Regions from separate parts of the Hydrogenophaga sp. T66 genome, predicted to be linked through region 1. Evidence: predicted binding sites of a transcription regulator. Region 1 holds the regulator's gene; each other region holds the start of a gene.
The links. The regulator sigma-54, encoded in region 1, starts transcription at its own class of promoters, with help from an activator protein. The targets are predictions, from matches to a motif close to TGGCANGNAANCTGCTTT.
Positions count from the first base shown of each region.

Region 1 (9,956 bases):
AGCCGCCGGTGCCGAAGCCGACCTGGCCGAAGACCTCGCGGTGGCGGAAGGACAGGGCCTGGAAGGCGCTGGACTGGGCGACGAAGTCGTAGAAGGTGCGGTCGTCCCAGCGCGGCACGAGCGCGTTCCACAGCGCTTTCAGGCGCGGCACATCCCGCGCGCGCAGCGCATCCTGCAGGGCGCTGAAGCCCGCCCCCTCTTCGAGCGCGTCGCCCCAGGCCGTGGCCACCTCGCGGAACAGCGGCGGCAGGTCGTCCAGCGTGCGCGCGCGGTGCGTCACGCCGGCGAGGTCCACCACCGTGCAGCCGGCCGCCGGCGTGAGCGGGTTGGGAAAGGGGCGGGTGGCCAGACCCAGCCGGTCGACGTAGTGAAAAAACGCCGTGCCCGAGCGCGGGAAGCGCATGCCGCCGAGCTCGGCCACCGCGCCCGCGCCGCCCTCGAAGGCCTGCGAGCGCAGGCGACCGCCCAGGCGCGAGGCCTCGTACACCACCGGCCGGAGCCCGAGCTTCATCAGCTCGTGCGCGGCGGTCAGGCCGGCCATGCCGGCGCCCACGATGGCCACCTCGGTGCCGTGGCGTTCGCGCGGCAGCACGCCCAGGCCGGCGGGGTGGCGCAGCCAGTCGTCGTGCGCGAAGGGGAAGTCCGGGCCGAAGACGGTGAGGGGTTTCGCGGCGTTCATGGGCAGCACCGGGCGGTCAGGCCAGCGAGGCCAGCAGCCAGGCGGCCGTGCCCCACATCATGAGCGCGACCAGCCCGTCGAGCGCGCGCCACAGGCGCAGCGAGTTGAGCCGCCGGCCCAGCCAGAAGGCCGCGCAGCCCAGCACCAGGAACCACACCAGCGAACCGGTGGCCGCGCCCAGGCCAAAGGCGGTGCCACCCGCGCCGTAGGCCAGCGACGCGCTGCCGATCAGCACCGCCGTGTCGAGCCAGGCGTGGGGGTTGAGCCAGGAAAAAGCCAGGGCCGAGAGCACGGCCTGCCGGCGCGTGACCGGCGCGGCGTGGGCGGCGTGGGCCGTGGAAGGGGTCGCGGGCAGCGGGCCGGGCTGCGACAGCGGCGCGGCCACCGGCGCGCGGAAGCGCTGGAACGCCTGCCAGCCGTACACCGACAGGAACAGCACGCCCGCGCCCACGATGGCGCCGTGCAGCTTGTCCGACAGGCCGCCGAGCTGCGCCAGGCCCAGCACGCCGATGGCGATCAGCGCGATGTCGGCCAGCGCGCAGACCGCCACCGTGAGCCACAGGTGCTGGCGTTGCAGGCCCATGCGCAGCACATGGGCGTTTTGCGGGCCGATGGCCATGATCAGCGACAGGCTCAGCACCAGGCCGGCGGTGAAGGTGGGGAAGGTCAGGGTCATGGTGATGCTCGCGGGACAGAGGGCGCCTGGGTTCAGGCCATGGCGGCATGGTGCCCGTCCCACCGGGTGGATTAAAGCGATTTGACAGAAAATGAAGCTCATCAAGGTTTTCTAAACAAGCAGCACCGATGCTCGACGCCCGCCAACTCGAAGCCCTCGCCGCCGTGGTCGAAACCGGCGGGTTCAGTGCCGCCGCGCGGGCGTTGTCGGTCACGGTGGCGGCGGTGTCGCTGCGCATCAAGTCGCTGGAGGAATCGCTCGGCCAGCGGCTGCTGGTGCGGGGCAAGCGCGTCACCGCCACGCCCGCCGGGCAGGCGCTGCTGGGCCACATCAAGCAGGTGCGGGCGATGGAGACCGACCTGCTCGCCGGCCTGGCCGGCGGGCCGGCGCGCGACGGCGCGGCCTGGCAGAGCCTGAGCGTGGCCATCAACGCCGATTCGGTGGCCAGCTGGTTCCTGCCCGGCGTGGCCGCGCTGCTGCAGCGCCACCGGCTGCTGCTGGAGATCGTGATCGACGACCAGGACCACACCCACGACGCCCTCAAGCGCGGCGACGTGATGGGCTGCGTCACCACCCGCGCCGACGCCATGCGCGGCTGCATTGCCGAGCCGCTGGGCGTCATGCGCTACCGCTGTGTGGCCGCGCCGGCCGTGGTGCAGCGCTGCCGCACGCCGGGCGGCGGCGTGTCGCCGCACCGCCTGCTGGCCCACCCGGCCGTCATCTTCAACCGCAAGGACGCCCTGCAGGACGCCTTCCTCCTGCAGCACTTCGGCCTGCAGCAACCCCACTACCCGCGCCACTTCGCGCCCGCGGTCGACGCCTTTGAGACCGCCATCGAACTCGGCCTGGGCTGGGGCATGGTGCCCGAGCAGCACCTCGCGCACCGCCCCGCGCTGCAGGAACTGCTGCCCGGCGCCACCGTCGACGTGGCGCTGTACTGGCAGCACTGGGCGCACGAGCCTCCCTCGGCGCAGCGGCTGACCGCCGCGGTGAAGGCCGCCGCCGCGCGCCAGCTGCGCGCCCCCGACGCGCCCGGGGCCCCCGCCTAAAATCGCGCCCCATGCTCACCATCAAACAAGACCTGCTCGCCGGCCTGGCCGCCGAGCTGGAGTCCCTCAGCCCCGGCGCGGGCGCGCGCGCCGCCTTCGAATCGCCCAAAGTGGCCGCCCACGGCGACTACGCCGTGACCGCCGCCATGGCGCTGGCCAAGCCCCTGAAGGCCAACCCGCGCGCGCTGGCCGAGCAGTTGCGCACCGCGCTGCTGGCCCGCCCGGCCTACCAGCGGTGGGTGCAAGACATCGAGATCGCCGGCCCGGGCTTCATCAACATCCGCCTCCAGCCCGCCGCCAAGCAGCAGGTGGTGCGCGAGGTGCTTGCCGCCGGCGCGGCTTTCGGCCGCCAGCCGGACCACGGCCAGCGCCTCATGGTCGAGTTCGTGTCGGCCAACCCGACCGGACCGCTGCACGTCGGCCACGGCCGGCAGGCCGCGCTGGGCGACGCGATCTGCAACCTCTACGATACGCAGGGCTGGGCGGTGCACCGCGAGTTCTATTACAACGACGCGGGCGTGCAGATCAACACGCTGGCCACCTCCACCCAGCTGCGCGCCCAGGGCAAGAAGCCCGGCGATCCCGGCTGGCCCGAGGCCGCCTACAACGGCGACTACATCGGCGACATCGCCCGCGACTTCCTCGCCCGGAAAACCGTCAAGGCCGACGACCGCGAGTTCACCGCCAGCGGTGACGCCAACGACCTCGACGGCCTGCGGCAGTTTGCCGTGGCCTACCTGCGCCACGAGCAGGACCTCGACCTGCAGGCCTTTGCGGTGAAGTTCGACCACTATTACCTGGAGTCCAGCCTGTACACCAGCGGGCGCGTCGAGGCGGCGGTCAACCGGCTGATCGCCAACGGCAAGACCTACGAGCAGGACGGCGCGCTGTGGCTGCGCAGCACCGACTACGGCGACGACAAGGACCGCGTGATGCGCAAGTCCGACGGCTCGTACACCTACTTCGTGCCCGACGTGGCCTATCACATCGCCAAGTGGGAGCGCGGCTTCACCAAGGTCATCAACATCCAGGGCACCGACCACCACGGCACGATCGCGCGCGTGCGCGCCGGCCTGCAGGCGGCTGACGTCGGCATTCCCGCCGGCTACCCCGACTACGTGTTGCACACCATGGTGCGCGTCGTGCGCAACGGCGAGGAGGTCAAGATCAGCAAGCGCGCCGGCAGCTACGTCACGCTGCGCGACCTGATCGACTGGACCAGCAAGGACGCGGTGCGTTTCTTCCTGCTCAGCCGCAAGCCCGACACCGAATACACCTTCGACGTCGACCTCGCCGTCCAGCAGAACAACGACAACCCGGTCTACTACGTCCAGTACGCCCACGCCCGCATCTGCTCGGTGCTCGACGCCTGGGGCGGCGACGTGGCGGCCCTGGCCCAGGCCGATCTCGCGCCGCTGGACAGCGCCCCGGCCCAGACGCTCATGCTGCTGCTGGCGCGCTACCCGGCCATGCTCACCGACGCCGCGCGCGACTTCGCGCCGCACGACGTGACCTTCTACCTGCGCGAACTGGCGTCGGCCTACCACAGCTACTACGACGCCGAGCGCATCCTGGTGGACGACGACACGGTCAAGCGCGCGCGGCTGGCGCTCGTCGCGGCCACCGCGCAGGTGCTGCACAATGGCCTGGCCGTGCTGGGCGTGAGCGCCCCGCGCAAGATGTGAGACCGTCGCTCGCCATGAAGAAATCCCCCGCTTCGTCGTCCGCCCGCCGCGCCACCGGCGGCACCCTCATTGGCTTCGTCGCCGGCCTGCTCGTGGGCCTGGGTGCCGCGCTGGCCGTGGCGGTGTACGTGACCAAGGTGCCGGTGCCCTTCGTGGACCGCGGGCTGTCGCGCGACGCCGGCGCCGAGCAGCGCGAGGCCGAGCGCAACAAGGGCTGGAATCCCAACGCGTCGGTCGGCGGACCGGCCCCCGCGCCCGCCGCCCCCGGGGCCGCCACGCCACCGGCCGCCCCGCCCGCCACCGACGCCAAGGCCACCGATCCGAAAGCCCCGGCCGCCAAACCCGCCGACCCGCTGGGCGAACTGATGCAGCAGAAAACCGGCCAGGCGCCGGCCGCCGCCACGCCGCCCACCGCCGCGGCCGGCCCCGGCGCCGATCCCTTCACCTACTTCGTGCAGGCCGGCGCTTTCCGCACCGCCGAGGACGCGGAAACCCAGCGCGCCAAGCTGGCGATGATGGGCATCGACGCGCAGGTCAGCGAGCGCGAGCAGAATGGCCGCACCGTCTACCGCGTGCGCGTCGGACCCTTCACGCAGAAAGCCCTGGCCGAACTCACGCAGGAGCAGCTCACCGGCAACGGCATCGAAGCCGCGCTGGTGCGCGTGCAGCGCTGAGCCGGCGGGAACTTTTCCGCGGCGTCCGCGCCCGAACCCAGTCCTTCCCCGGAGAACCGATCCATGCAACGCCGCGCGTTTTCCCTCTCCCTGATGTCTTTCGGCGCCGCCAGCGCCCTGCCGGCCTTCGCCCAGCGCGTCGCGCCCAAAGAAGGCGTCGATTACCTCAAGCTGGCCAAGCCCGCGCCGGTCCAGGCCCCGCCCAGCCAGATCGAGGTGGTCGAGTTCTTCGCCTACTCCTGTGTGCACTGCTTCAATTTCGAACCGCTGTTCGAGGACTGGAAGTCGAAGCAGCCGCCCAACGTCGCCGTGCGCCGCGTGCCGGTGGCCTTTTCGCCGGCGTTTGTGCCGATGCAAAAGCTCTACTACACGCTGGAGGCGATGGACCAGGTCAAGGCGCTGCACGCCAAGGTCTTTTCCGCCATCCACAACGAACGCCTGCCGCTGACCACGCCCGGTCCGATCATCGACTGGGTGGCCAAGCAGGGCGTGGACCGGGCGAAGTTCACCGAGGTGTTCAACGCCCCGGCCACCGCCACCAAGGCCCAGCAGGCCGCGGCCCTGCAGGACGCCTACGCTGTCGAGGGCACGCCGGCGCTGGGCGTGGCCGGTCGCTTCTACATCGCCGGGCAGGGCCCGCGCACGCTGACCATCGCCAGCGCGCTGATCGCCGAAGCCGGCCGCAAGGGCTGATGCGGCGCCGGCGACCGCCGGCGCAGTCAAACCGCGCCCCGAAACAGGGCGCGCGCCGTCGGGACCGCCGTTACAATGAATGCAAGTTTCGTGCCCTGACGCCATGCCTGCATTCGCCATCCCCACCTTCCGTCGCCTTCGGGTCCTCGGCCTGAACGTCTGCCTGACGGTCTGCCTGGGCGGCGCCAGCACCGCCTGGGCCGAGCGCGCGGACCGCGACAAGCCGCTCAACGCCGAGGCCGACAGCCTGCGCTACGACGACGCCCGCCAGACCAGCGTCTTCACCGGCAACGTCGTCATCACCAAGGGCACCATCCGCATCCGCGGCGCGCAGGTGGAAATCCGCCAGGACGCCCAGGGCAACCAGTTCGGCGTGGTCACGGGCAGCCCAGGCACCTTCCGCCAGAAGCGCGACGGCGTGGACGAGCACATCGAAGGCGAGGCCCGCCGCATCGACTACGACAGCCGCGCCGACACGGTGCGCTTCACCGGCGACGCCGTGCTGCGCCGCTACAAGGGCACGCAGCTCAACGACGAAACCAGCGGCGGCGTGATCGTCTACAACAACGCCACCGACACCTTCACCGTGGACGGCGCCGACCCGGCCCGGCCCACCGCCAGCGGCAGCAGCGCCGCCAGCGGCGGCCGTGTGCGCGCGATGCTCACGCCCGTGCCCAAGCCCGGTGCGGCCCCCGCCGCTCCCCCGGTCGCCACGCCGCCCGCCGCCCTGACCCCCAGCCGCCAGATCGAGGGCCGGCCGTGAGCGCGCCTGAGCGCCCCGCGGCCGCCAAGCCCGGCCGGCCGGCGCCCGTGGTGAGCCGGCTGGAGGCCCGCGGCCTGCAAAAGGCCTACGGCAGCCGCAAGGTGGTCAAGGACGTGTCGCTCGCCGTGTTCAAGGGCGAGGTGGTGGGGCTGCTGGGCCCCAACGGCGCGGGCAAGACCACCTCGTTCTACATGCTGGTGGGACTCCTGCGGGCGGATGGGGGCCAGATCCTGCTCGACGGTCAGGCGATCGAACGCTTCCCGATCCACCGCCGCGCGCGGCTCGGCGTGGGCTACCTCCCGCAGGAGGCATCGATCTTCCGCAAGCTCAGCGTCGCCGACAACGTGCGTGCGGTGCTGGAGTTGCAGGAAGACGACCAGGGCCGGCCGCTGTCGGGCGAGGCGATCGCCCGCCGGCTCGACGAACTGCTCAAGGACCTTCACGTCGACCACCTGCGTGACGCGCCGGCCCCGGCGCTGTCCGGCGGCGAGCGCCGCCGGGTGGAGATCGCGCGCGCCCTGGCCACCAACCCCCGATTCATCCTGCTCGACGAGCCCTTCGCCGGCATCGACCCGATCGCGGTCATCGAGATCCAGCGCATCATCGGTTTCCTGAAGTCGCGCGGCATTGGCGTGCTGATCACCGACCACAACGTGCGCGAGACCCTGGGCATCTGCGACCGCGCCTACATCATCAACGACGGTCACGTGCTCACCAGCGGCACGCCGGCGGAGATCGTCGAAAACGCCGACGTGCGCCGGGTCTATCTCGGCGAGCACTTCCGCATGTGATCATGGCCTTCCCCGCGCGCCAGTCCCTTCACGCCGTCGCCCTCCGCGGGCGCGCGTGCTTGCACGGGGCGGCCCGGCGGGGCGGCCCACGGTCGGGCGCGCGATGAAGCAGGGACTGTCGCTGCGTGTCTCGCAGCACCTCGCCCTCACCCCGCAGCTGCAGCAGTCGATCCGGCTGCTCCAACTCTCGACGCTGGAGATGGCGCAGGAAGTCGAGCAGATGCTCGACGACAACCCTTTTCTGGAGCGGGCCGACGACAGCGTCGAGCGCGAGGAGTTCGGCGTCACCCAGACCGACGCCCCCGTCAGTGGCGGTGAGCAGCTCAGCGAGGCCGGCGTGTCGGTCTCCGAGGGCGCCGAGGCGCCCGACACCGACGCGCTGGAAGCCCGGCTCGACGGGGCCGCGCCGGTGGAGGAAAACTGGGACGGCGATGGCACCGTCGACCTCGCGCCCAACGACAGCGAGTGGGGCGGCGATGCGCCGCCGCGCGGCGCGGGTGGCGACGACGACGACACCGCCAGCGCCACCGAGCTGGCCCGCGCCCAACGCTCGCTCACCGATCACCTGCACGAGCAGGCGCGTTGCCTGCGCCTGAACGACCGCGACCGCGCGGCCCTGGTGCTGCTGATCGAATCGCTCAACGAGGACGGTTACCTCGCCGACCCGCTGGACGAACTCGGCGAAGCGCTGCTGCGCCTGGAAGGCCGGCCGCCCGAGCAGGACGCGCTGGACGACGCCCAGCAGCGCCTGCAGCTCGCGTTGTCGCTGCTGCAGCACATGGACCCGCCCGGTGTGGGCGCGCGCAGCCTCGGCGAGTGCCTGCGGCTGCAGATCCTGGAGCTGCGCAACACGCCGGCCGCACGCGCCGCGCTGGCCATCGTGGCGCAACCGCTGGAACTCATCGCCAAGCGCGATGTGCGCCGTCTGGCCCAGGCCTGCGGTGCCGACGACGAGACGGTGCGGGCCGCGCTGGCGCTGATCGCCGGGCTGGAGCCCAAGCCCGGGCGCCGGTTTGTCGATGTGGAGCGCCACATCGTGGTCCCCGATGTGATCGTGGCGCGGGCTGGCCGGGGCTTCAAGGTCATGCTCAACCCCGACGTGATGCCGCGCCTGCGGGTGCACGACGTGTATGCCAACGCGTTGCGCCAGAACCGCGGCGGGCGCGACGGTGGCGAAGGCGGTCACGCCGCCATGCAACAGCGCCTGCAGGAGGCGCGCTGGTTCATCAAGAACATCCAGCAGCGCTTTGACACCATCCTGCGCGTGAGCAGCGCCATCGTCGAGCGGCAGCGCAACTTCTTCATGCACGGCGAGCTGGCCATGCGCCCGCTGGTGCTGCGCGAAATCGCCGACGAGCTGGGCCTGCACGAATCCACCATCAGCCGCGTGACCACCGCCAAATACATGGCCACGCCCTTCGGCACCTACGAGCTGAAGTACTTCTTCGGCTCCTCGCTCGGGACCGAGACCGGTGGCAACGCGTCCAGCACCGCCGTGCGCGCGCTGATCAAGCAGTTCATCGCCGCCGAAGACGCGGCCAAGCCGCTGTCCGACAACCAGCTTTCCGACCTGCTCAAGGAACAGGGCATCGAGTGCGCGCGTCGCACCGTGGCCAAGTACCGCGAGGCGCTGCGGATCGCGCCCGCCAACCTGCGCAAGTCGCTCTGACCGAACCCGCGGCCCGCGCTGTGCGGGCCGTCTACCCACCGACCGCCGTGAACGCCCTGCACTTGTTTCTCCCCTGCGCCGCCGGCGTTGAAGACCTGCTCGCCGATGAGGTGCGCGACATCCTGGGCGCTGAGGGCGTGCAGCGGGTGCGGGGGGGCGTGGCGCTGACCGCCAGCTGGCGCGATGCGATGCGGCTGAACCTGCACAGCCGTCTCGCCGTGCGCGTGCTGGTGCAACTCGCCCACGGCCCGTACCGCAGCGAACGCGACCTGTACGACGCCGCTGCGGCGGTGGCCTGGGAGATCTGGTTCACGCCCGCGCAGACGATCAAGGTCGAGATCACCGCCCAGCACAGCCCGCTCAAAAGCCTGAACTTCGCCGCGCTGACCATCAAGGACGCGGTGTGCGACCGCTTCCGCGAGCGGCGCGGCGAGCGGCCCAGCGTGGAGACTCGCTGGCCCGACGTGCGGATCTACACCCACCTGACGGCCGAGACGGTGACGCTGTACATCGACACCTCCGGCGAACCGCTGTTCAAGCGCGGCTGGCGCGAGGACAAGGGCGATGCGCCGCTGAAGGAGACGCTGGCCGCGGCCATGATCGCGGCCACCGGCTGGGACGGCGCCGTGCCCTTGTACGACCCCTGTTGCGGCAGCGGCACGGTGGTCATCGAGGCGGCGCAGCGGGCGCTGCGCATTGCGCCCGGCCTGGGCCGGCGCTTCGGCTTCGAGAAGCTGCTGCCCTTCCAGGCCCACGTGTGGGCGGCGCTGCGCGAAGAAGCCCGTGCGGCCGAACGCCCGCATCCGGCCGGCTCGCCGCCCCTGGCCCACGGCAGCGACGTGTCGTTCCGCATGGTCGACTTTGCCCAGCGCAACGCCGAGCGCGCCGGCGTCGCCCACGCGATCGAGCTGCGCGGCGGCGACGCGCTGCAGCGCCTGCCCCCCAGCGCGACACCCGGCGTGCTGCTGCTCAACCCGCCGTATGGCGAACGCATCGCGGCCGCCGGCGTGGCCGGGCAGAACGCCGCCGAGCGGGCGCGCGGCCGCGAGCCCGGCCGCGCCCCGCGCACCTTCACGGTCGGTGCCCGGCCCGACGCCGGCGCCCGCGAATCGGCCCAGACCGCCGACGGCGACGATGCCAGCGCCTTTTTTGAGCGCCTCGCCACCCACTGGAAGAGCCACTACGCCGGCTGGACCGCCTGGGTGCTCACGCCCGACCTGAAGCTGCCCGGACGCATGCGTTTCAAGGAGTCGCGGCGCGTGCCCCTGTGGAACGGG
Region 1 is NZ_JBXVVX010000004.1:28,840-38,795, reverse strand. Features, by position in the region: gene AC2D80_RS13915 (flavin monoamine oxidase family protein) at 1-679, opposite strand, end outside; gene AC2D80_RS13910 (LysE/ArgO family amino acid transporter) at 696-1,355, opposite strand; gene AC2D80_RS13905 (HTH-type transcriptional regulator ArgP) at 1,484-2,404, shown strand; gene argS (arginine--tRNA ligase) at 2,416-4,089, shown strand; gene AC2D80_RS13895 (SPOR domain-containing protein) at 4,104-4,763, shown strand; gene AC2D80_RS13890 (thiol:disulfide interchange protein DsbA/DsbL) at 4,827-5,456, shown strand; gene lptA (lipopolysaccharide transport periplasmic protein LptA) at 5,560-6,219, shown strand; gene lptB (LPS export ABC transporter ATP-binding protein) at 6,216-7,010, shown strand; gene AC2D80_RS13875 (RNA polymerase factor sigma-54) at 7,114-8,679, shown strand; gene AC2D80_RS13870 (THUMP domain-containing class I SAM-dependent RNA methyltransferase) at 8,727-9,956, shown strand, end outside.

Region 2 (9,956 bases), on a different contig from region 1:
ACGGCACCGGCCGCTCGGCCAGGCGCAACACCTCGGGGCCGCCAAAGGCGGCGATTTCCACGACGGGCATCGAGGACGGCATGGGCTGGGTGCCTTTCCTGTGCGACTTACTGCTGCTGTTGCTGCTGGGCCTCGGCAGCGTGGCTGCCGCGATCGCTGTTGCGGTCGATCAGCGCCTTCATCGACAGCTTCACGCGGCCTTTCTCGTCGGTCTCGAGCACCTTGACCTTCACGATCTGACCTTCCTGCAGGTAATCGGTCACCTTTTCCACCCGCTCATGGGCGATCTGGCTGATGTGCAGCAGACCGTCCTTGCCGGGGAGCAGATTGATCAGCGCGCCGAAATCGAGGATCTTGGTGACCGGGCCTTCATAGACCTTGCCCACTTCGACCTCGGCCGTGATCTCGGCGATGCGGCGCTTGGCCTCTTCGGCGCGATCGCCGTCGGTGGAGGCGATGGTGATGGTGCCGTCTTCGCCGATGTCGATCTGCGTGCCGGTTTCTTCGGTCAGCGCGCGGATGGTGGCGCCGCCCTTGCCGATCACATCGCGGATCTTCTCGGGGTTGATCTTCATCGTGTACAGACGGGGCGCGAAGCTGCTGAGCTCGGTCTTGGCCTCGCCCATCGCTTCCTGCATCTTGCCCAGGATGTGCATGCGCGCTTCCTTGGCCTGCGCCAGCGCGACCTGCATGATTTCCTTGGTGATGCCCTGGATCTTGATGTCCATCTGGAGGGCGGTCACGCCATTGGTGGTGCCGGCCACCTTGAAGTCCATATCGCCGAGGTGATCTTCGTCACCCAGGATGTCGGTCAGCACCGCGAAACGGTTGCCATCCTTGATCAGGCCCATGGCGATGCCGGCCACGTGGGCCTTCATCGGCACGCCGGCGTCCATCAGCGCCAGGCAGCCGCCGCACACGGAGGCCATCGACGACGAACCGTTGGACTCGGTGATCTCGGAGACCACGCGGATGGTGTACGGAAACTCTTCCTTGGTCGGCAGCGCAGCCACAAGCGCACGCTTGGCCAGGCGGCCGTGGCCAATCTCGCGGCGCTTGGGCGAGCCCACACGGCCGGTTTCGCCGGTGGCGAAGGGCGGCATGTTGTAGTGGAGCATGAAGCGGTCGTCGTACTCGCCGGCCAGCGCATCGATCTTCTGAGCGTCGCGGTCGGTGCCCAGCGTGGCGATCACCAGTGCCTGGGTTTCGCCGCGGGTGAACAGCGCCGAGCCATGGGTGCGCGGCAGCACACCGTTGCGGATCTCGATCGGGCGCACGGTGCGCGTGTCGCGGCCGTCGATGCGCGGCTCGCCGGCGATGATCTGGCCGCGGACGATCTTGGCTTCGATCTCGAACAGCAGCCCTTCCACCGCCACGCCATCAAAGGCCACGCCGTCGGCCTTCAGGCCATCCATCACGGCGGCGTACGCCTCGCGGCAGGCCTGGGTGCGGGCCTGCTTGTTGCGGATCTGGTAGGCGGCTTCCAGCTTCGCCTTGCCGAGGGCTTCGACCTTGGCGATCAGGGCCTCGTCCTTGGCCGGAGGCTGCCAGTCCCACTCGGGCTTGCCGGCTTCGCGCACCAGCTCGTTGATCGCGTCGATGGCGATCTTGCCTTGGTCGTGGCCGAACACCACCGCGCCGAGCATGACCTCTTCCGACAGCTGGTCGGCCTCGGACTCCACCATCAGCACGGCGGCGGCCGTGCCGGCGACCACGAGATCCATCTGCGAGCCCTTGCGCTCCGTCTGGCCCGGGTTCAGCACGTACTGGCCGTTGATGTAGCCCACGCGTGCGGCGCCAATCGGGCCGTTGAACGGAATGCCGGACACCGACAGCGCGGCGGACGTGGCGATCATCGCGGCGATGTCGGCGTCCACTTCGGGGTTGAGCGACAGGGTGTGGATCACCACCTGGACTTCGTTGAAGAAGCCTTCGGGGAACAGCGGGCGGATCGGGCGGTCGATCAGGCGGCTGGTCAGCGTTTCCAGCTCACTGGGGCGGCCTTCGCGCTTGAAGAAGCTGCCAGGAATCTTGCCGGCGGCGTAGGTTTTCTCGATGTAGTCGACGGTCAGCGGAAAGAAGTCCTGACCGGCCTTGGCTTCCTTGCGGGCCACCACGGTGGCGAGCACGACGGTGCCGTCCATGTCCAGCAGCACGGCGCCGGTGGACTGGCGGGCAATTTCGCCGGTTTCCATGCGGACCGTGTGCTGGCCCCACTGGAAGGTCTTGGTGACTTTGTTGAACAGGCTCATGGGAGTCTCCTGGAGATGCCGCTCGGGGCGGCGGGTTTCCGGATGCGCCGTTCAGAACACGATGCCATTCCAGGTGCCCGTCCAGGGGGCGGGCGCTTGGAATGACACAGCTTCGCTCTGTCGGGTCGTTTTCCGGGGTATGCGGGACCTTGCGGGGGCGCCAAACAAAAATCGCCCGAGCCAGCGAACCAACTCAGGCGTTTTCCGGTGTGGCGCACCCGCGGCGGCTTACTTGCGCAGGCCGAGTTTCTGGATCAGGGCCACGTAGCGGTCAGCGTCCTTGGACTTGAGGTAGTCCAGCAGCTTGCGGCGGCGGCTCACCAGACGCAGCAGGCCGCGACGGCCGTGGTGGTCTTTGGCGTGGGTCTTGAAGTGGGGGGTCAGCTCGTTGATGCGAGCGGTCAGGATGGCGACCTGGACTTCGGGGCTGCCGGTGTCGTTGGCGGCGCGGGCGTTGGCCGCAATGACTTCGGCCTTGACGGATTGGGCGATCATGAAATTTTCCTTGTGACGTGCGTCCCGGCGCAGGGTGAGCCGCCCCGGGCGTGAGGCTGCCGGACCAAACGGCCAGCAACCGCGCATTGTAGCGCAGCGCACCGGGATCGGCTAGCGCCGGGTGTGGGCCAGCCAGCCGCGCAGGCGCGCGGCGCCCTCCACCAGCCGGTCGGTGTCGCGGCTGGCAAAACACCAGCGCAACCAGCCGGTGGCCTCGGGCGCGAAAGCGCTGCCGGGCGCCAGGCCAAGGCCTGCCTCGCGAACGAGGCGTTTGGCGGTCTCGAGGCAGTCGGCATGGCCACCGAGCCGGAAAAAGGCGTACATCCCGCCCTGCGGCGTGGCCACCTCGACGCCGGGCGTGTCGCGCAGCAGCGGCAGCAGCGTGTCGCGGCCGGCGCGCAGCCGGGCCACGAAGCCGGGGGTGATGGCCGCCGCGTGTGCCAGCGCCGCGAGCGCGCCGCGCTGCACGAACACGGGCGCACACGAGGTGTTGAACTCGATGAGCTTGCCGACCGCGTCCATGAGGCCGGGCGGCAGCACCAGCCAGCCCAGCCGCCAACCGGTCATGAGGAAGCTTTTCGAGAAGCTGTGGGCGACGATGACCCGGTCGTCGGGCTGGGCGATGTCGAGAAAACTGGGCGCACACAGCGGAGCGCCGGGCGCCGGATCGCCGAAGTACAGGCGTTCGTAGACCTCGTCGGCGAGGATCCAGGTGCCGGTGGCGCGGCAGTGGTCGAGGATGGCGCGCTGTTCCTCGCGGGTGAGCACCCAGCCAGTGGGGTTGCTCGGGGCATTGACGATGAGGAGGCGTGCGGCGGGGGTGACCGCAGCGCGCAGCGCGTCGAGGTCCAGCGTCCAGGCGGCGTCGCGCACGGTGAGCGACAGCGTCTGGACGCGCGCGCCCAGGATGCGCGGCTGCGCCTCCAGGTTGGGCCATGCGGGCGTGACCACCACGACCTCATCGCCGGCGTCCACCAGGGCCTGCACGGCCAGCATCAACCCGTTGACACCGCCGGACGTGACGGCGATCCGCGCCGCCCAACCCGCCCCGCCCGGGCCCGGGTGGAGCGCGTCGGTGTAGTCGCCCAGCGCGGCGCGCAGCTCGGGCAGGCCGAGGTTGTGGGCGTAGAAGGTCTCGCCGGCCTGAAGCGAGGCGATGGCTGCCGCGCGGACGGGCTCGGGCGTGACCTCGTCGCTCTCGCCGAACCAGAACCGCAGCACGCCGTCGCGGCCCAGACCCTCGTTGGCCACCTCGCGAATCCGAGACGCTTCCAGCGCCGCCACAACCTGTCGCATCGCCGTCTCCCGGTGGATCAGTTCCATGGCCGCATGGTGCAGGCGTGGGGCAGCGTGGCCTGCTCGGGCGTGAGGGTGCGCACGACGCGAAAGCCAAAACCCGAGCCCTCGACGTCGAAGGGCACGCCGGGCGCGCCCTGTCGGTCCATCACGGCCACCATGAGCGGCTGCTGGAACTGCTGGTCGGCGCCCCGCATGCGGCCGCGCTGGCCAGCCAGCGACACGTCGGCCTGCGCCAGATGCCGGGCCACCGCGCCCGCCTCGGCCGTGCCGGCGCGGCCCAGCGCGGCCGCCAGCGCCTCCACCATGAGCTGCATGCGCAGGTGGATGTAGTCGTCGGCCGGGCTGGGAAAGCGCTCGCGGAAGGCGCGCACCAGCGCGGCGGAGGCCTCGCCGGGCGCGTTGGGGAACCACTCGGCCACGGCCAGCACCTGCCCGACCCCGGCCTCGCCGATGGCGGCCGGCGCGCCGAGGGCGTTGCCGTAGAAGGTGTAGAAGCGGCCGCGGTAGCCGGCGTCGCGTGCGGCCTTGACCAGCAGCGTGAGATCGTTGCCCCAGTTGCCGGTGAGCACGGCCTGCGCGCCGCTGGCCTGGATCTTGGCGGCATAAGGCAGGAAGTCTTTCACGCGGGCGAGCGGATGCAGCTCCTGGCCCACGATGGCGATGTCCGGCCGCAGCTCGCCGACACGGCGCCGCGCCTCGCGCAGGACATGCTGGCCGAAGCTGTAGTCCTGACCGATCAGGTAGAGCTTGTCCACCGAGCGGTCCGCCTGCAGCACCGACAAGAGCGCGGCCAGGCGCATGTCGGCGTGGGCGTCGAAGCGGAAATGCCAGGGACTGCAACGTTCGTTGGTCAGCGCCGGGTCGACGGCGGCGTAGTTGAGCAGCAGGACGCGGCGCTGCGGCTCCCGGGTGTTGTGCTTCTCGATCGCCTCCACCAGCGCACTGGCCACGGCCGACGAATTGCCTTGGGCGACCACGGTGATGCCGCGGTCGATGGCGCTGCGCAGCGCCGACAGCGCCTCCTCGGCCTGGCCCTTGCTGTCGAGCCGCTCGATGGCCAGCGGCCGCACGGCGCCGTCCACGTTGACGCCGCCGCGGGCGTTGACCCGCTCGGCGGCCCACACCAGATTGCGCAGCACCGCCTCACCGGCGTTGGCCGCGGGGCCGGAGAGCCCTTCGATCAGGCCGATGCGCACCGGCGCGGGCGGCGTGGATTGGGCGCGCAGGCCGGGGGCGGCGAGCGTGGCGGCGGCGAGCAGCGGCAGACCGCGCACGAGCGTGCGGCGGCGCGGGGAAAACGCGTGGGTCATCGGCAACACAAGAGGAAGGGAATCAGGCGTCCAGCTCGGCCAGGGGCCAGCGGGGCTTCACGTCAAAGCGGCCGTCCGGGGGGGCGGCCAGCGTGGCGTCGAGCAGGCCGGCCTGGGCGCGCAGCCCGGCGGCCAGCGCAATCATGGCGCCGTTGTCGGTGCACAGGTGCAACTCGGGGTAATGCACCCGCACGCGCCGGGCGGCGCAAGCGGTGTCGAGCTGCTCGCGCAGGCGGCGGTTGGCGCCCACACCCCCGGCCACCACGAGCCGGGCGAGTCCGGTGGCCTTGAGCGCGGCCAGCGACTTCTTCACCAGCACATCGACGATGGCCGCCTGGGCGCTGGCCGCGACGTCGGCGCGCTGCGCGGGCGTGAGCGGATCGGCCAGGCGGCTGGTGGCGGGGCCTTCCGGCGCGGCATGGGCCAGCCGGCGCACCTGCGTGAGCACCGCGGTCTTCAGGCCGGCGAACGAAAAATCGAGGTCGCCGCTGTGCAGCAGCGGGCGGGGGAAGGCGAAAGCGACCGGGTTGCCCTGCTCGGCCAGCCGGGCCAGCGCCGGGCCGCCGGGGTAACCGAGACCAAGCAGCTTGGCCGACTTGTCGAACGCTTCGCCGGCGGCGTCATCGATGGTTTCGCCCAGCAGGCTGTAGCGACCCACACCGTCCACGCGCATGAGCTGCGTGTGGCCGCCGGACACCAGCAGGGCGACGAACGGAAACTGCGGCGGGTCGGCGCTGAGGAACGGCGACAGCAAGTGGCCCTCGAGGTGGTGGATGCCGAGCACCGGCCGGCCCAGCGCCACGCCCAGCGCGCTGGCGACGCCCGCTCCCACCAGCAGCGCACCGGCGAGCCCGGGGCCGCGGGTCACGGCGATCGCGTCCACCGCCGACAGCGGCAGCCCGGCCTGGGCCAGCACGGCGTCGGTCAGCGGCAGGACGCGGCGGATGTGGTCGCGGCTGGCCAGCTCAGGCACCACGCCGCCGTAGGCCTGGTGCATGTCGATCTGGCTGTGCAGCGCGTGACCGAGCAGGCGCGGCGTGGCGGTGCCGGTGGCATCGACCAGGGCCACGCCCGTTTCGTCGCAGGAAGATTCGATGCCCAGGATGCGCATGGGCGCGAAGTGTACGGGCGGCATGGATGTTGCAAGCTGGCGCGGGGATGACAACCGCCCTGCACTTCCTGCTTGCGGCCAAGCGCTGCGAGATCGACGGCCTGCGTGAGCTGGCGCTCACCAGCGAAGGCGCGGACCTGGCCGCCCAGCTGATCCACGGGCTGCAGCGCGAACGGGGCCTGTCCAACCTGTGGCTCGGCTCCGGCGGTGGGCGCGGCGGCGATGCCCGTCTGGCGCAGCTGGCCGACAACGACGCCTCGGAAGCGGCCTGGCGGGCCCACGTGCAGCGGCTCGACACCGCGGGCCTGAGCGGTCCCCACGGTGCGCGGCTGTTCAGCCGGCTGGCGCTGGCGCTGCAGGGCCTGGACGCGCTGCGCCCGCTGCGCGCCCAGGTGCAGGCGCTGGCGCTGGACCCGCCCGCGGCCACCGCAGCGTTCAGCCGGGTGATCGCCGCCCTGCTCGCGGTGGTGTTTGAGGCGGCGGACAGCGCCAGCGACCCGGACCTTTCACGGCGGCTGGTGGCCTTGTTCCACTTCATGCAGGGCAAGGAATTCGCCGGACAGGAGCGCGCCGCCGGATCGGCGCTGTTCGCCAGCGGGCGCGCCGACCCGGTCGGTCAGCAGCGCCTGCTGCACCTGATCGACAGCCAGGAGCGCTCCCTGGAAGCCTTCGGCGCGTTCGCGGACGAGGAAACCCGCGCGGTGTGGGCGCAGGCGGAATCGGGCGCGCCGCTGGCGCGGCTGGAGCGCCTGCGGCGCCTGCTGGCCACGGCCGGGGGCGGTGCGCCGCTGGACGCCGAACTGAGTCCGGCCTGGTTCGAGACCTGCAGCCAGCGCATGGACCGCATGCGCACGGTGGAAGCGCGGCTGGCCGGCGCGCTGCGCGCCGCCTGCGCCGCGCGCCTGGCCGCGGTGAACGACGAGGCCCTGAGCTACGAGCGACTGGCCGCGACCGGCACACCGCCGGCCGACCCGCTGTCCTTCTTCCGCGACGCGCCGGCGCCGGACGGCGTGGACAACGCCGGCCGCGGCGGCCCGCTGCAGGATTCCGTGCTGGCGCTCGCGCAAGACCAGGCGCGGCGCCTGCAGGCCATGGGCGAGGAGCTGGCGGCGGTGCGGGCCAGCCTCAACGAACGCAAGCTGATCGAACGCGCCAAGGGCCTGCTCATGGCCCACCGCGGCCTGAGCGAGGCCGACGCCCACAAGACGCTGCGCCAGATGGCCATGAACCAGAACCGGCGGCTCATCGACGTGGCCGAAGCGGTGCTGGCGATGGCCGACGTGCTCACGCCCGGTCCGCGCTGAACCCATGCTGCGCCGCACAAGAACGGTGCTCCGCGCGCCGGCCCCAGGGCACCGAACCCCCGCGCGCACCACATCGGGGCGGCATCCGGGGCCGCGCGTATTCGACAGGATTTCAATGAAATCAAGGACTTGCCTCGGGCGGGACGCCTGAGCGACACCTGGCACGCGATCTGCTTAGAGAAAGCCAAAGGGCGCTGCCAACGGCGGTGGCGCCCCCCGGTCTCCCCCGACCCCCCGGACAACGGCGTCCATCTCTCCCGCGCTGGCGCGCGGCCGGAGGTGGGCGCCGTTGTGTTTTTCGCGGTCCGTTTTTTCATCCACCAGGAGTGCGCCATGTCCGTCGAGCAACCCGCCAACGCCCCCCTCGCCACCGCCGCGCCTGTGGCGACCACCGCGGACGCCGCCGCCGCGCCGTCGCGCCGCCAGTTCCTGCAGCACGGTGCTGCCCTGGGCGGCGCCGCGCTGTTCGCCAGTCTCGGCCACCAGCCGGTGTGGGCCAACGGCTCGGATGCGCCGGAGAAAACCGAGGTCAAGATCGGCTTCATCCCGCTGACCGACTGCGCCAGCGTGGTGATGGCCGCCGAACTCGGTCTGGACAAAAAGTACGGCGTGAAGATCGTGCCGACCAAGGAGGCGAGCTGGGCTGGCGTGCGCGACAAGCTGGTCAACGGCGAGCTGGACATGGCCCACGTGCTGTACGGCCTGATCTACGGCCTGCAGCTCGGCACCGCCGGCCCGCGCAAGGATATGGCCGTGCTGATGAACCTCAACCACAACGGCCAGGCCATCACGCTGTCGAAAAAGCTGGCCGAGAAAGGCGCGGTGGACGGGCCGTCGCTGGCCAAGCTGATGGCGACCGAGAAGCGCGAATACACCTTCGCCCAGACCTTTCCCACCGGCACCCACGCCATGTACATCTACTACTGGCTGGCCGCCGCGGGCATTGATCCGTTCAAGGACGCGCGGGCCATCGTCGTGCCGCCGCCGCAGATGGTGGCCAACATGCGCGTGGGCAACATGGACGGCTTCTGTGTGGGCGAACCCTGGAACCACCGCGCCATCATGGACGGCATTGGCATCACCGCCAACACCACGCAGGACATCTGGAAAGACCACCCGGAAAAGGTGCTGGGCACCACCGCCGAGTTCGTGCAGAAGCACCCCAACACGGCGCGCGCCGTGACCGCGGCGATCCTGGAGGCCGGCAAGTGGATCGACGCCGGGCTGGTCAACAAGAACCGCATGGCCGAGACGATCGCGCAGCGGGCGTACGTGAACACCAGCGTGGACGCGATCAACCAGCGCATCCTGGGCCGTTACCAGAACGGTCTGGGCAAGACCTGGGACGACCCGAACCACATGAAGTTCTACAACGACGGGCTGGTCAACTATCCCTACCTGTCCGACGGCATGTGGTTCCTCACGCAGCACAAGCGCTGGGGCCTGCTGAAGTCGCACCCCGACTACCTGGCCGTGGCCAAGGCCGTGAACCGCATCGACATCTACAAGCAGGCCGCCGCCGCCACCAAGACGCCGCTGCCGAAATCGGACCTGCGCAGCGCCAAGTTCATGGACGGCGTGGTGTGGGACGGCAAGGACCCGGCCAAGTACGCCGACGGGTTCAAGATCAAAGCCGCGTCGGCCTGAGCGGGAGCCGCCATCATGGTCAGCGCCGTTTTTCACGCCCCGCTGGACGCGCCCGCGTCCGCGCCCACCGCCGCCTCTCCCCCGACGCCCGGCGGCCCCGCCACGGTGGCGGCTGCTCCGACGGTCGCGCGCGCCACGCTGGACACCGCGGCCACCGCCCTGCCCTGGCGCGAACGCGCCGGCTGGTTCTGGCGCGTGGGTCTGCCACCGCTGCTGGGCCTGGGCCTGCTGGTGGTGGTCTGGTCGCTGATCGCCGGCAACGGCGCCAGCGGCATCCCCACGCCGCAAGCCACCTGGGTCCACGCGCTCGACATCTTTGCCGACCCGTTCTATCAGGCCGGCCCGAACGACCAGGGCGTGGGCTGGAACGTGCTGTCCTCGCTGCAGCGCGTCGCCACCGGCTTTGGGCTGGCGGCGCTGGTGGGCATTCCGCTGGGCTTCGCGATCGGCCGGTTCGATTTCCTGAGCCGCATGTTCAACCCGCTGATCAGCCTGCTGCGGCCGGTCTCGCCCCTGGCCTGGCTGCCCATCGGCCTGC
Region 2 is NZ_JBXVVX010000001.1:1,869,873-1,879,828, forward strand. Features, by position in the region: gene AC2D80_RS08605 (NAD(P)H-quinone oxidoreductase) at 1-70, opposite strand, end outside; gene pnp (polyribonucleotide nucleotidyltransferase) at 108-2,252, opposite strand; gene rpsO (30S ribosomal protein S15) at 2,481-2,747, opposite strand; gene AC2D80_RS08620 (pyridoxal phosphate-dependent aminotransferase) at 2,859-4,070, opposite strand; gene AC2D80_RS08625 (branched-chain amino acid ABC transporter substrate-binding protein) at 4,061-5,356, opposite strand; gene tsaD (tRNA (adenosine(37)-N6)-threonylcarbamoyltransferase complex transferase subunit TsaD) at 5,379-6,467, opposite strand; gene AC2D80_RS08635 (nitrate- and nitrite sensing domain-containing protein) at 6,515-7,771, shown strand; gene AC2D80_RS08640 (CmpA/NrtA family ABC transporter substrate-binding protein) at 8,105-9,418, shown strand; gene ntrB (nitrate ABC transporter permease) at 9,434-9,956, shown strand, end outside.
Region 2: a site for sigma-54 is predicted at 7,931-7,948, ahead of AC2D80_RS08640 (CmpA/NrtA family ABC transporter substrate-binding protein). Genes of this name have one in related genera too.

Region 3 (9,956 bases), on a different contig from region 1:
CGGCACCTGGGTGCAGGCCGCCGGCGGCGGCTGCACGGTGCCCGGCGCGACCCGCGCCGATGGCTCGTGGAGCCGCACCCTCAACCAGGTGCAGGCCCGCTGGTTCGACAACCTCATCGATGGCAGCCGGCGCCTGCGCCTGCGCGTGATGCACCCGATGGACACCGGCCTGGTGGCCGGCATCCCGGCTTTCTTCATCGAGCGCCTGCAGCTCGACGACGGCGCCGGCCAGCCACTGTGGCGCCTCGCGCTGCACGAGCCGGTGGCCGAAAACCCGCTGATCACGCTGGAGCTGCCCACCGGCGTGCGCGGTGGCCTGCGCTTGCACGGGCGCGACAACAACGGCAACCGCATCGACGCCGAGGTGGTGTCGTGACCGGGCGGCCGGGCCGCATCGCCGCGTGGGCCGGTGGCCTCGCGCTCGCCTGCGCTGCCCACGCGCAAGGCCCCTTGCCCAACGCCGCGCCACGCCTCCAGCCCGACGCGGCGCGCCTGCATTACGACCTGCAGCCGCGCGCGCTGGCCCGCGGCACCTGGGTGATTGAGGGCGCGGTCGACGACTTCAGCCGGGCCAACGGGTGCAACATCATCAACACCGCCTTCATTGCCACCGGCGCCGGCGTGGTGGTCATCAACACCGGACCGTCGCGCCTGTATGGCGAGCAGCAGCGGCGCGCCGTCGCCGCCACCGTCCGCGAGCCGGTGGTGTCGGTGCTCAGCCTGAACCTCCACCCCGACTACTTTTTTGGCCACCAGGCGTGGGCCGATGTCCCCACCGAGGCCCTGCCGGGCAGCATCGCGGGCATGCAGGCCGAAGGCCGGGCCTACGCCGACAACCTGTACCGGCTGTGCGGCGACTGGATGAAGGGCACCGAGTCCACGCCGTCACGACAGCCGGTCGTGCTTGAGGCGGGCACCCAGACGCGCCGTCTTGGCGGCCACACGCTGGAGCTGCACCGCCTGCGCGGCCACACCGACGACGACCTCGTCGTCATCGACACCACGACCGGCGTGCTCTACGCCGGCGGGCTGGTGTTTGCAGACCGGGTGCCCACCACCCCGCACGCCGACTTCGACGCCTGGCTCGCCAGCCTCGACCAGCTTGCCCGCTGGCACGCCGCGGGGCGCTTCCACACCGTGGTGCCCAGCCACGGCCCGGTCCACAGTGGCCTGGCCGGCATCGAGCAGACCCGCGACTGGCTGCGCTGGCTGACCGGGCTCATGCGCGAGCAGGCCGAGCGCGGCACCGACCTGGCCGAGCTGCTGCGCACGCCGGTGCCACCGCGCTTTGCCCGCTGGGCGGCGCAACCGGCCGAACTGCACCGCACGCTCACGCAGTGGTATCCCCGTTATGAGCTGCGCGCGCTGTCTGCGCCGGCCAGCCGGTGACCGGTCAGTTCACGACTGTTGCAGCCGCCTGTTCGCGCGGTTGATCCGTTTCTGAACACTGTCACGCCAGCGTCACGGCGTGGCGCGCTGGGCGCGGCGTCGCAGGCGCTGCACCGGGGTCGGGCTCAGGGTTTTTCCGGAGGGTTTTGGCCGGTGGGCGGGAACTTTTCCCTGGCACGGATGTTGCCCCTGAGCGCTCGTGCACCGCGACCGGCGGGTCGTCGGCAACACCCGTGGCACTGCGTCCGCGCAGCGACCGCCCTCAACGCCTCACGAGCAGGAGACAACCCAGTGAAACGTACTCTATTGAGCCTTTTGGTCATGGCCGCGGCGGCCCAAGTCGGCGCGCAAGGCGTGACCGACAAGATGATCGCCGACGACGCGCAGTCCACCAACAACGTGTTGAGCTGGGGCATGGGCACGCAAGGCCAGCGCCACTCGACGCTCAACGCCGTCAACAGCAAGACGATCAACAAGCTCGTGCCGGTGTGGTCGATGTCGTTCGGCGGTGAAAAGCAGCGTGGCCAGCAAAGCCAGCCGCTGGTCCACAACGGCAAGATGTTCGTCACCGCGTCCTACTCGCGCATCTACGCGGTGGACGCCAAGACCGGCCAGAAGCTGTGGAAGTACGAGCACCGTCTGCCCGAAGGCATCATGCCCTGCTGCGACGTGATCAACCGCGGCGCCGCGCTGTACGACAACCTGGTCATCTTCGGCACCCTGGACGCCCAGCTGGTGGCGCTCGACCAGAACACCGGCAAGGTGGTCTGGCGCGAGAAGATCGACGATTACTCTGCCGGCTACAGCTACACCGCCGCCCCGCTGATCGCCGAAGGCCTGCTGCTGACCGGCGTGTCCGGCGGCGAGTTCGGCGTGGTGGGCCGCGTGGAAGCGCGCGATCCCAAGACCGGCAAGATGGTCTGGACCCGCCCCGTCGTCGAAGGCCACATGGGCTACAAGGACGGCAAGGAAAACGGCATCTCCGGCACCACCAACGCCACCTGGCCGGGTGAGACCTGGAAGACCGGCGGCGCGGCCACCTGGCTGGGCGGCACCTACGATCCCAAGACCGGCCTGGCCTACTTCGGCACCGGCAACCCCGGCCCGTGGAACAGCCACGTGCGCAAGGGCGACAACCTGTACTCGGCCTCCACCGTGGCCATCGACGTCAAGAGCGGCAAGATCGTCTGGCACTACCAGAACACGCCCAATGACGGCTGGGACTACGACGGTGTGAACGAGTTCGTCACCTTCGACATGGACGGCAAGCGCGTCGGTGCCAAGGCCGACCGCAACGGCTTCTTCTACGTCAACGACGCCACCACCGGCAAGCTGATCAACGCTTTCCCGTTCGTCAAGAAAGTGACCTGGGCCACCGGCATCGACCTCAAGACCGGCCGCCCGAACTACGTCGACGACAACCGCCCGGGTGACCCGACCGCGGCCGGCGGCGACGGCACCAAGGGCAAGGCCGTGTTCTCCGCACCGGGCTTCCTGGGCGGCAAGAACCAGATGCCGATGGCCTACAGCCCGAAGACCGGCCTGTTCTACGTGCCGACCAACGAGTGGGGCATGGAGATCTGGAACGAGCCGATCACCTACAAGAAGGGCGCGGCCTACCTGGGCGCGGGCTTCACCATCAAGCCGCTGTTCGACGACCACATCGGCTCGCTGCGCGCGATCGATCCCAAGACCGGCAAGGTGGTCTGGGAAGTCAAGAACAGCGCGCCGCTGTGGGGCGGTGTCCTGACCGCCGGCGACCTGGTGTTCTGGGGCACGCCCGAGGGCTTCCTGAAGGCCGCCGACGCCAAGACCGGCAAGGTGGTGTGGCAGTTCCAGACCGGCTCCGGCGTGGTGGCCCCGCCCATCACCTGGCAGCAGGACGGCGAGCAGTACATCAGCGTGGTCTCCGGCTGGGGCGGCGCCGTGCCGCTGTGGGGCGGTGAGGTCGCCAAGAAGGTGAACTTCCTGGAGCAGGGCGGTTCCGTCTGGACCTTCAAGCTGATGAAGTAAGTTGTGTGGGTGAGGGGTGGCGCGGCGCAAGCCCGCCACCCTTTTTTTTGGATGAATGACATGCCGATGCACCGTTTCCCGATCCTGATGGCCCTGGTGGCCACCGCCAGCCTCGCGCCCGCCGCCCATGCGCTGGACGCCGCTGCCGCCGTCGAACTGGCCAAGGCCAACGGCTGCTACTCCTGCCACGCCAACGGCGAGAAGGTGGTGGGCCCGGCCTTCGCCGCCATCGCCGCCAAGTACGCCGGTGACAAGGACGCAGCCGCCTCGCTGGCCCAGTCCATTCAGAACGGCTCCAAGGGCAAGTGGGGCCGCATTCCGATGCCGCCGCACGCCAGCCTGAGCGCCGGTGATCTCAAGACCCTGTCGGTCTGGGTGTTGACGGTCAAGCCGTGACGCGGGCGCGCGCCGCCGGACTGGTGCTGGCCCTGGCCGGGTCAGCCGGCGCGGCGTGGGGCTTCGACTTCCGCGGTGAGCGCCCTGTGATCGCCGTCACGGCCGACGGCCAGCGCACGCGCATCGGCGCGGTGGCCTTCACCCCCCAGCCGTCCGGTCTTGCGCACTTCCGGGTGCGGCTGGACCCGCGGGTCCTGCAGGACCATTTCCTGTCGATGCGGGAGTTCAAGTGCCTGCCCGGCGGGCCGGAAATCACATGCGCCGTGCCCTATCCCTACGAGCAGCCGTCGGTGGCGGGCCCCTCATCGCTGGACTGGCTGGAGCACAGCCTGCTGTTTTTCTTCAAGCAGCCGCGCGACTACGGGGCGAAGCTCTGGAATGGGGTGATCTTCCGGTTCACGGTCACCGCCGATGCACTCGTCGGCGAGCCGCAAGCCATCGACCTCAACCGCCTGGGTGTGCCGCCCGAGCGGCTGGACGTGCCGCCCTACGGGCCGGCCGACCGCGATGCGTTCGCGCCCGGCGCGCGCTGGCTCACGCAGCTGCGCATCGAGTAGCTGGCGCGTCGCCGTGGCAGCGGCGTTCGGGGTCTGTGGCGCGGTGCGTCAGTGGGTCACCGGATCGTCGGTGAGCGAGACCAGGTACTGCACGATTTCGGCACAGGCTTCTTCAATCTGGTCGACTTCCAGGGTGTTCTTGTCGCCCTGCGCCCGCAGGCGGGTGCGCAGGCGCGTGGTGGCCTCCAGGATCACCGACACCTGCTGGAACACCTCGCCCGACCACGCCGGCCCGTCGGCGCCGGGCTTGGCCGGTGCCTCGGCCTCGGCGCCCGGCGGCAAGCCGCTGAACAGCGAGTCGCCCGAGAGCTCCAGCGTTTCCATCTCCTGCGGCTGCAGCAGTTGCCCCACGCGTTCGCGCAGGGCGTCGCGGTCGACCGGTTTGCTCAGGTAATCGTCCACACCCACCGCATAGGCGTTGCTGCGCCGGGCGGCGTCGGTGTGGGCGCTGACCATGATGACGCGGGTGTGGGCCGTGGCCGGGTTGTCGCGCAGGCGGCGGATCAGGTCGAAGCCGTTCAGATCGGGCATCTCCGCGTCCACCAGCATCACATCCGGGATCAGGTCCATGGCCTTGAGCAGGCCGTCGTTGCCCCGCACCGCGAAATGCAGCTGACCCATGTCCATCATCGCCCGGGCCAGGACATGCACCATGCCCGGATCGTCGTCAACGATCAGGATCTGTGGGCGCCGGGGCGCGCTGGGGTCGGTGTTCATGGCGGGGTGGGCGTTTGAAACCTTGGGACCTGTGCTATCGGCCACGCGCCGACCGACTTGAGCACTTTTGTGGGCTTGACGCCCACCCGGCGCCATGGGCTGCTTTCAGCGCACCCACTCGGCGGTCAGCGACCCACCCACCAGAAAGCCCGCCGGCACCTTCTCCTCGCGCTCGAAGCGCACCAGTCCCTGCCCCCGGCAGTACCACTCGCGGCTGACCAGCGGCACGTTCGTAAAGCCGTTGACCGGGTCGGTGTAGAGGTTCAGCGAGGCACGGCCCACCACCTTCAGGCACGGGCTGAAGCGGCCTTTGGGCGTCTCCACCGTCTCGTCCACCGCCTCGATCCGCCAGGTCATCACCGCGCGATGGCTGTGGCGCAGCTCGCGCGGGTGTTCGTTCTTGCGCAGGATCAGGTAAGGCACCGTGGTGGTTGTCCACTCCGTGCCCACCGCGTACGGCGCCTTCAGCACCCACATGGGTTCCTTGTCGGCGGTCGGCTCCTCGTCGATGTCCACCCGCGTGGCCACCCGGCGAATGCCCTGCTCGTCGACCTTGAACAGGTAATTCACACCCTGCGAGTGGTGCCGCACCGGCAGCGACTCACCGTCCCACGCCACCGGCGCCCCGACCCGCAGCGTCCACGCCTCCGGCGCCCGCGGCTCCTCACTCTCCACCCGCACCTCATACGTCTGCGACCACCCCGCCACCAGCGGAAACCAGCTGTCCCCCCCCGAAGGCGCACACCCCGCCAGCAGCAAAGCCCAAAGGCCCGCGCAGTGCACACTCCAGCGGGGGCGGAAGCTGCGCAGCGGCGCAGGCGGGCGACTCCTCAGCCACGCACCCATCCGGGCCGCGCAAAGCGCGCCCGTTCGGGGGCGCCCTGGATCCGGCTCCGCCGGTCCAGCGGCGCCGTCCCCCCCTCGGGGGGGGAAGCCGCGCAGCGGCGCAGGGGGGGCCCTCATTTCTCGGGGAGCTGCGCGCGCGGGAGGTCGCTCAGCTTGATCTGGAGTTTGTCGTTGCCCGGCGGGCGCAGCCACGAAAAGCCGCCGGGTCCGCGGATCGGTTCGGTGCTGCCCATCTGGGTGTTGCCGTCGCGCGCCTTCTTGAGACCGTCGCCCAGGATGCGGTGCAGGTCTTTCTCGTAAGGCAGGCGGTGCACCCGTGGCATCGCCAGCGGCGCGTTGTCCTTCATCGGGTTGACCCAGATGTAGATCGCACCCTCGTGGCCGCGGCCGGGGCTGGGCTCGTCGAACACCGCGGCCAGCAGCACGAAGCGCTCGGGCAGCCGGTCGTCGCTGGGCCAGCCGGCGATGCCCATCAGCGTGCCGTGGGCCAGCAGGTAGAAGCCGCTGACCAGGCCCACGCCGCCGAGCTTGACCGCCCAGTGCCAGCGGGTGGCCAGGCAGAGCACCAGCAGCAGGAAGGCCAGCAGGGCATACACGATGACCAGCCAGGTGAGTTGCGTGGTGACGGTGGGAATCATGGGGTGGTGGTGTCGTGGTGCGGCGTCGTTGGCCTCAGAGCCCCGCGCGTTGCACGATGGTCAGCGGTCGGGTGTTGAGGTCGGTGACGGTGCCGCGGTCGTCGAGGGTGAAGCGCACCAGGGTGCGCTCGTCGCCCTTACGGGGAATCTGCTGGGTCCCGGTGAACACGATCTGCGCTTCCGGGTTCACCTTCACCACGCTGACCGACACGTCCACCGGCTGCTGGTCGCGGCTGTCGTAGTAGTGGGCGTTGACGACGTACTCGCCCGGCGCGATGCCGCGCAGCGTGACGATTTCCTGGCGAATCGGGCTGCTCACGACGCGGCCGTTGACCAGCACGCTGGCGTTCTTCTCGCCGCGGTCGTCGCGGTCGAGGTGCAGCAGCCCGGCGTCCCGCTGGCGGAACCACAGCGTCTTGCCGCTGGGCTCGTTGACCCATGCGTCGATGTCGTTGGGGTTGTTGTCGGGCCAGCTCACGGTGATGATGAACTCGGCCTTGGCCGGGATGTCGCCGCGCTTGCGCGCCTGCGGGTTGAAGGCCAGCAGCGTGATCACGAAGCAGAAGACGAACGCGATCAGCATGTTGAACAACATGTCGTAGAACGGGTCGGTCTCGGTGTCACGAACCGGTCGGCCCAGCGCCATGCGCCCCTCCCGAAGTGACGCCCGGCGGCGCCGAGGCGATCGCGTCGGCGACCAGCGCGTCGGCGAAGCGGTCAAGCCGCATCAGCTGCAGGCCCAGCAGGATGTTGCCGGTCAGGCCGGTCACCGTGGTCAGCAGGGCGATGCCCAGCCCGCCGGTCAGTGTCTTGAGCAGGCTGGACGCCTGTGCCGGATCGAAGCTCTGCGCGCTGCCCAGTTGCAGCGCCAGGATGGAGAAACCGATCACCTTGCCCAGCAGGCCGAGCTTGAGCTGGATGCCGTTGAGCCACCACGCCATTTCGTGGGGGCCGTGCGCCCGCTCACCGAGCACCTGAAGCCAGGTGCCGCGGTCGGCACCGGGCGCACCGCCGCCGCGGCGGTACTCGGCGGCCCAGTCCGGTGCCTCGCCGCTGGCGGCGCCGTGGGCCATCCACGCGTCCAGCCGGCGCCGCTGTTCGCCCAGGGCCCAGGCGCGCCGGCCCACCCAGATCGAGCAGGCGGCAAACAGCGCGGTGATCACCAGCGTGAGGCCGGTGGGGTCGGCGTCGACCAGCCGGTGCCATGCGCCCGCGCGCCAGAGCAGCACGCTGGCAAACAGCAGCAGTCCCATGTAGGCCGCCCAGAGCAGGAACAGGCCGTGGGGCGCGCGCTCCAGCGCCAGCGGCGAGTGGCCGGCGCCGTGCAGGCGGCTGACCACGGCGGCACCGAGCATGCGGTGGTGGGCGCTCATGGGTTTTGCCGGAACACGATGGGAATCTCGCGGCGCCGTGGCGCCTGCTCGACGAAGGCCACCACGCGGGCGTGGTGGGGGCTCTTGCTGCACACCGGGTCGGTGGCGGCCGGGTCACCGGCGATCTGGAAGGCCTGGCAGCGGCAGCCGCCGAAGTCCTTGTGGCGCTCGTCGCAGCTGCGGCAGGGCTCCTGCATCCAGTCTTCGCCGCGGTAGGCATTGAACGCATGGCTGCGGCGCCAGATGTCGGCCAGCGGCGTGTCGGTCACGCGCGGCAACGCCAGCCCCGGCAGGTCGCGTGCGTTGTGGCAGGGCATGGCCAGTCCGTCGGGTGCCACCGACAGGAAGACCGAACCCCAGCCATTCATGCAGGCCTTGGGCCGCTCTTCGAAGTAGTCCGGCACCACGAACAACACCCGGCATCGGTTGCCGATGCGCGCGCGGTAGTCGTTGACCACGGCCTCGGCTTCTTCCAGTTGCGCACGCGTGGGCAGCAGCTGGTCCCGGTTGGTCCAGGCCCAGCCGTAGTACTGGGTGTTGGCGAGTTCGAGGTACTCGGCGTCGAGCGCCAGTGCCATCTCGATGATCTTGCCCACGTGGGGCAGGTTGTGCCGGTGCAGCACGCAGTTGAGCACCATGGGCCAGTCGTGCTGCTTGATCAGGCGCGCGACCTTCTGCTTGAGCTCAAAGGTCTTGGTGTGGCTCAGGAAGTCGTTGAGCTCGCGGGTGCTGTCCTGAAAGGACAGCTGCACATGGTCGAGCCCGGCGTCCTTGAGGCGCTGCGCCCGGGCCTCGGTGAGGCCCACGCCGGAGGTGATGAGGTTGGTGTAGTAGCCCAGGCGGTGGGCCTCGGCGACCAGCTCTTCGAGGTCGTCGCGCACCAGCGGTTCGCCACCCGAGAAACCAAGCTGCGCCGCACCCAGCGCCCGCGCCTGTCGCATCACGTCCACCCACTGCGCGGTGCTGAGCTCGGGACCGAGGCTGCGGGTGTCGGTCGGGTTGTAGCAAAACACGCAATGCAGCGGGCAGCGGTAGGTCAGCTCGGCCAGCAGCCACAGCGGCGGACCCACCGCGCGCGCGGTCGCCGCGTCACTCGATCCAGCCACGGCGCAGGCCTTCCTCGATCAGGTTGCGCACCTGCGGCGCGATGCCCTGCACCCGGTAGGTGGTCTCCAGGTCGTTGACGATGCCGTCCACCGTGCGGCTGCCATCGCAGCGGCGGATGATTTCCGCGGCGGTGTCGTTGAGCTGCACCATACCCTCCGGGTAGAGCAGCACGTGGCGCTGCTGCGCCTCCTCAAACTGCAGGCGGAAGCGCCGCGACAGGCGGGGGTGTTCGGGCAGGGCGTTTTCGTGGCGGGGTTCCGGAGCGTTCATGGGCAGGCCTTTTCGATGGCATCCAGCATGGTCCACAGGATGTCGAGCTTGAACTGCAGGATGTCGAGCGCACGGTGTTGTGCGGCTCGGGTGGTGAAGTGGTCCAGCGTGACGCGCAGGCCGTGTTCCACGTCGCGCCCCGCCAGCGGAATGCGGCTGCGGAAATAGGTGAGCCCCTCGGCCTGGATCCACGGATAGTGGGTGGGCCAGGTGGCCAGGCGGTCTTTGTGGATCTGCGGCGCAAACATCTCGGTGAGCGAGGAACACACCGCTTCCTGCCACGGCGCGCGGGTGGCGAAGTTCACATAGGCGTCGCAGGCGAAGCGCACCGCCGGCACGACGTGGGTGAGCGACCACAGCTCATCCCGCGGCAGCCCCACCGCCTCACCCAGCCGCGTCCAGGCTTCGATGCCGCCGGCGTGGCTGCCCTCAAAGTCGCCGTGGCCGTCGTGGTCGAGGATGCGCTCGATCCACAGCCGGCGATGCGCGCGGTCGGGCATGTTGGCCAGGATCGCCGCGTCTTTGCGGGGGATGCAGATCTGGTAGTAGAAGCGGTTGGCCACCCAGCAACGGATTTCGTCGGGCGTGCAGCCGCCGCCGTTCATGCGCACGTTGAACGGGTGGTGGATGTGGTACGCGCGACCCTTGTC
Region 3 is NZ_JBXVVX010000001.1:853,496-863,451, forward strand. Features, by position in the region: gene AC2D80_RS03975 (quinoprotein dehydrogenase-associated SoxYZ-like carrier) at 1-376, shown strand, start outside; gene AC2D80_RS03980 (quinoprotein relay system zinc metallohydrolase 1) at 373-1,389, shown strand; gene AC2D80_RS03985 (PQQ-dependent methanol/ethanol family dehydrogenase) at 1,711-3,402, shown strand; gene AC2D80_RS03990 (c-type cytochrome) at 3,463-3,798, shown strand; gene AC2D80_RS03995 (hypothetical protein) at 3,795-4,355, shown strand; gene AC2D80_RS04000 (response regulator) at 4,404-5,072, opposite strand; gene AC2D80_RS04005 (hypothetical protein) at 5,178-5,780, opposite strand; gene AC2D80_RS04010 (hypothetical protein) at 6,032-6,556, opposite strand; gene AC2D80_RS04015 (hypothetical protein) at 6,591-7,202, opposite strand; gene AC2D80_RS04020 (hypothetical protein) at 7,177-7,929, opposite strand; gene pqqE (pyrroloquinoline quinone biosynthesis protein PqqE) at 7,926-9,035, opposite strand; gene pqqD (pyrroloquinoline quinone biosynthesis peptide chaperone PqqD) at 9,019-9,306, opposite strand; gene pqqC (pyrroloquinoline-quinone synthase PqqC) at 9,303-9,956, opposite strand, start outside.
Region 3: a site for sigma-54 is predicted at 1,562-1,579, ahead of AC2D80_RS03985 (PQQ-dependent methanol/ethanol family dehydrogenase). Genes of this name have one in related genera too.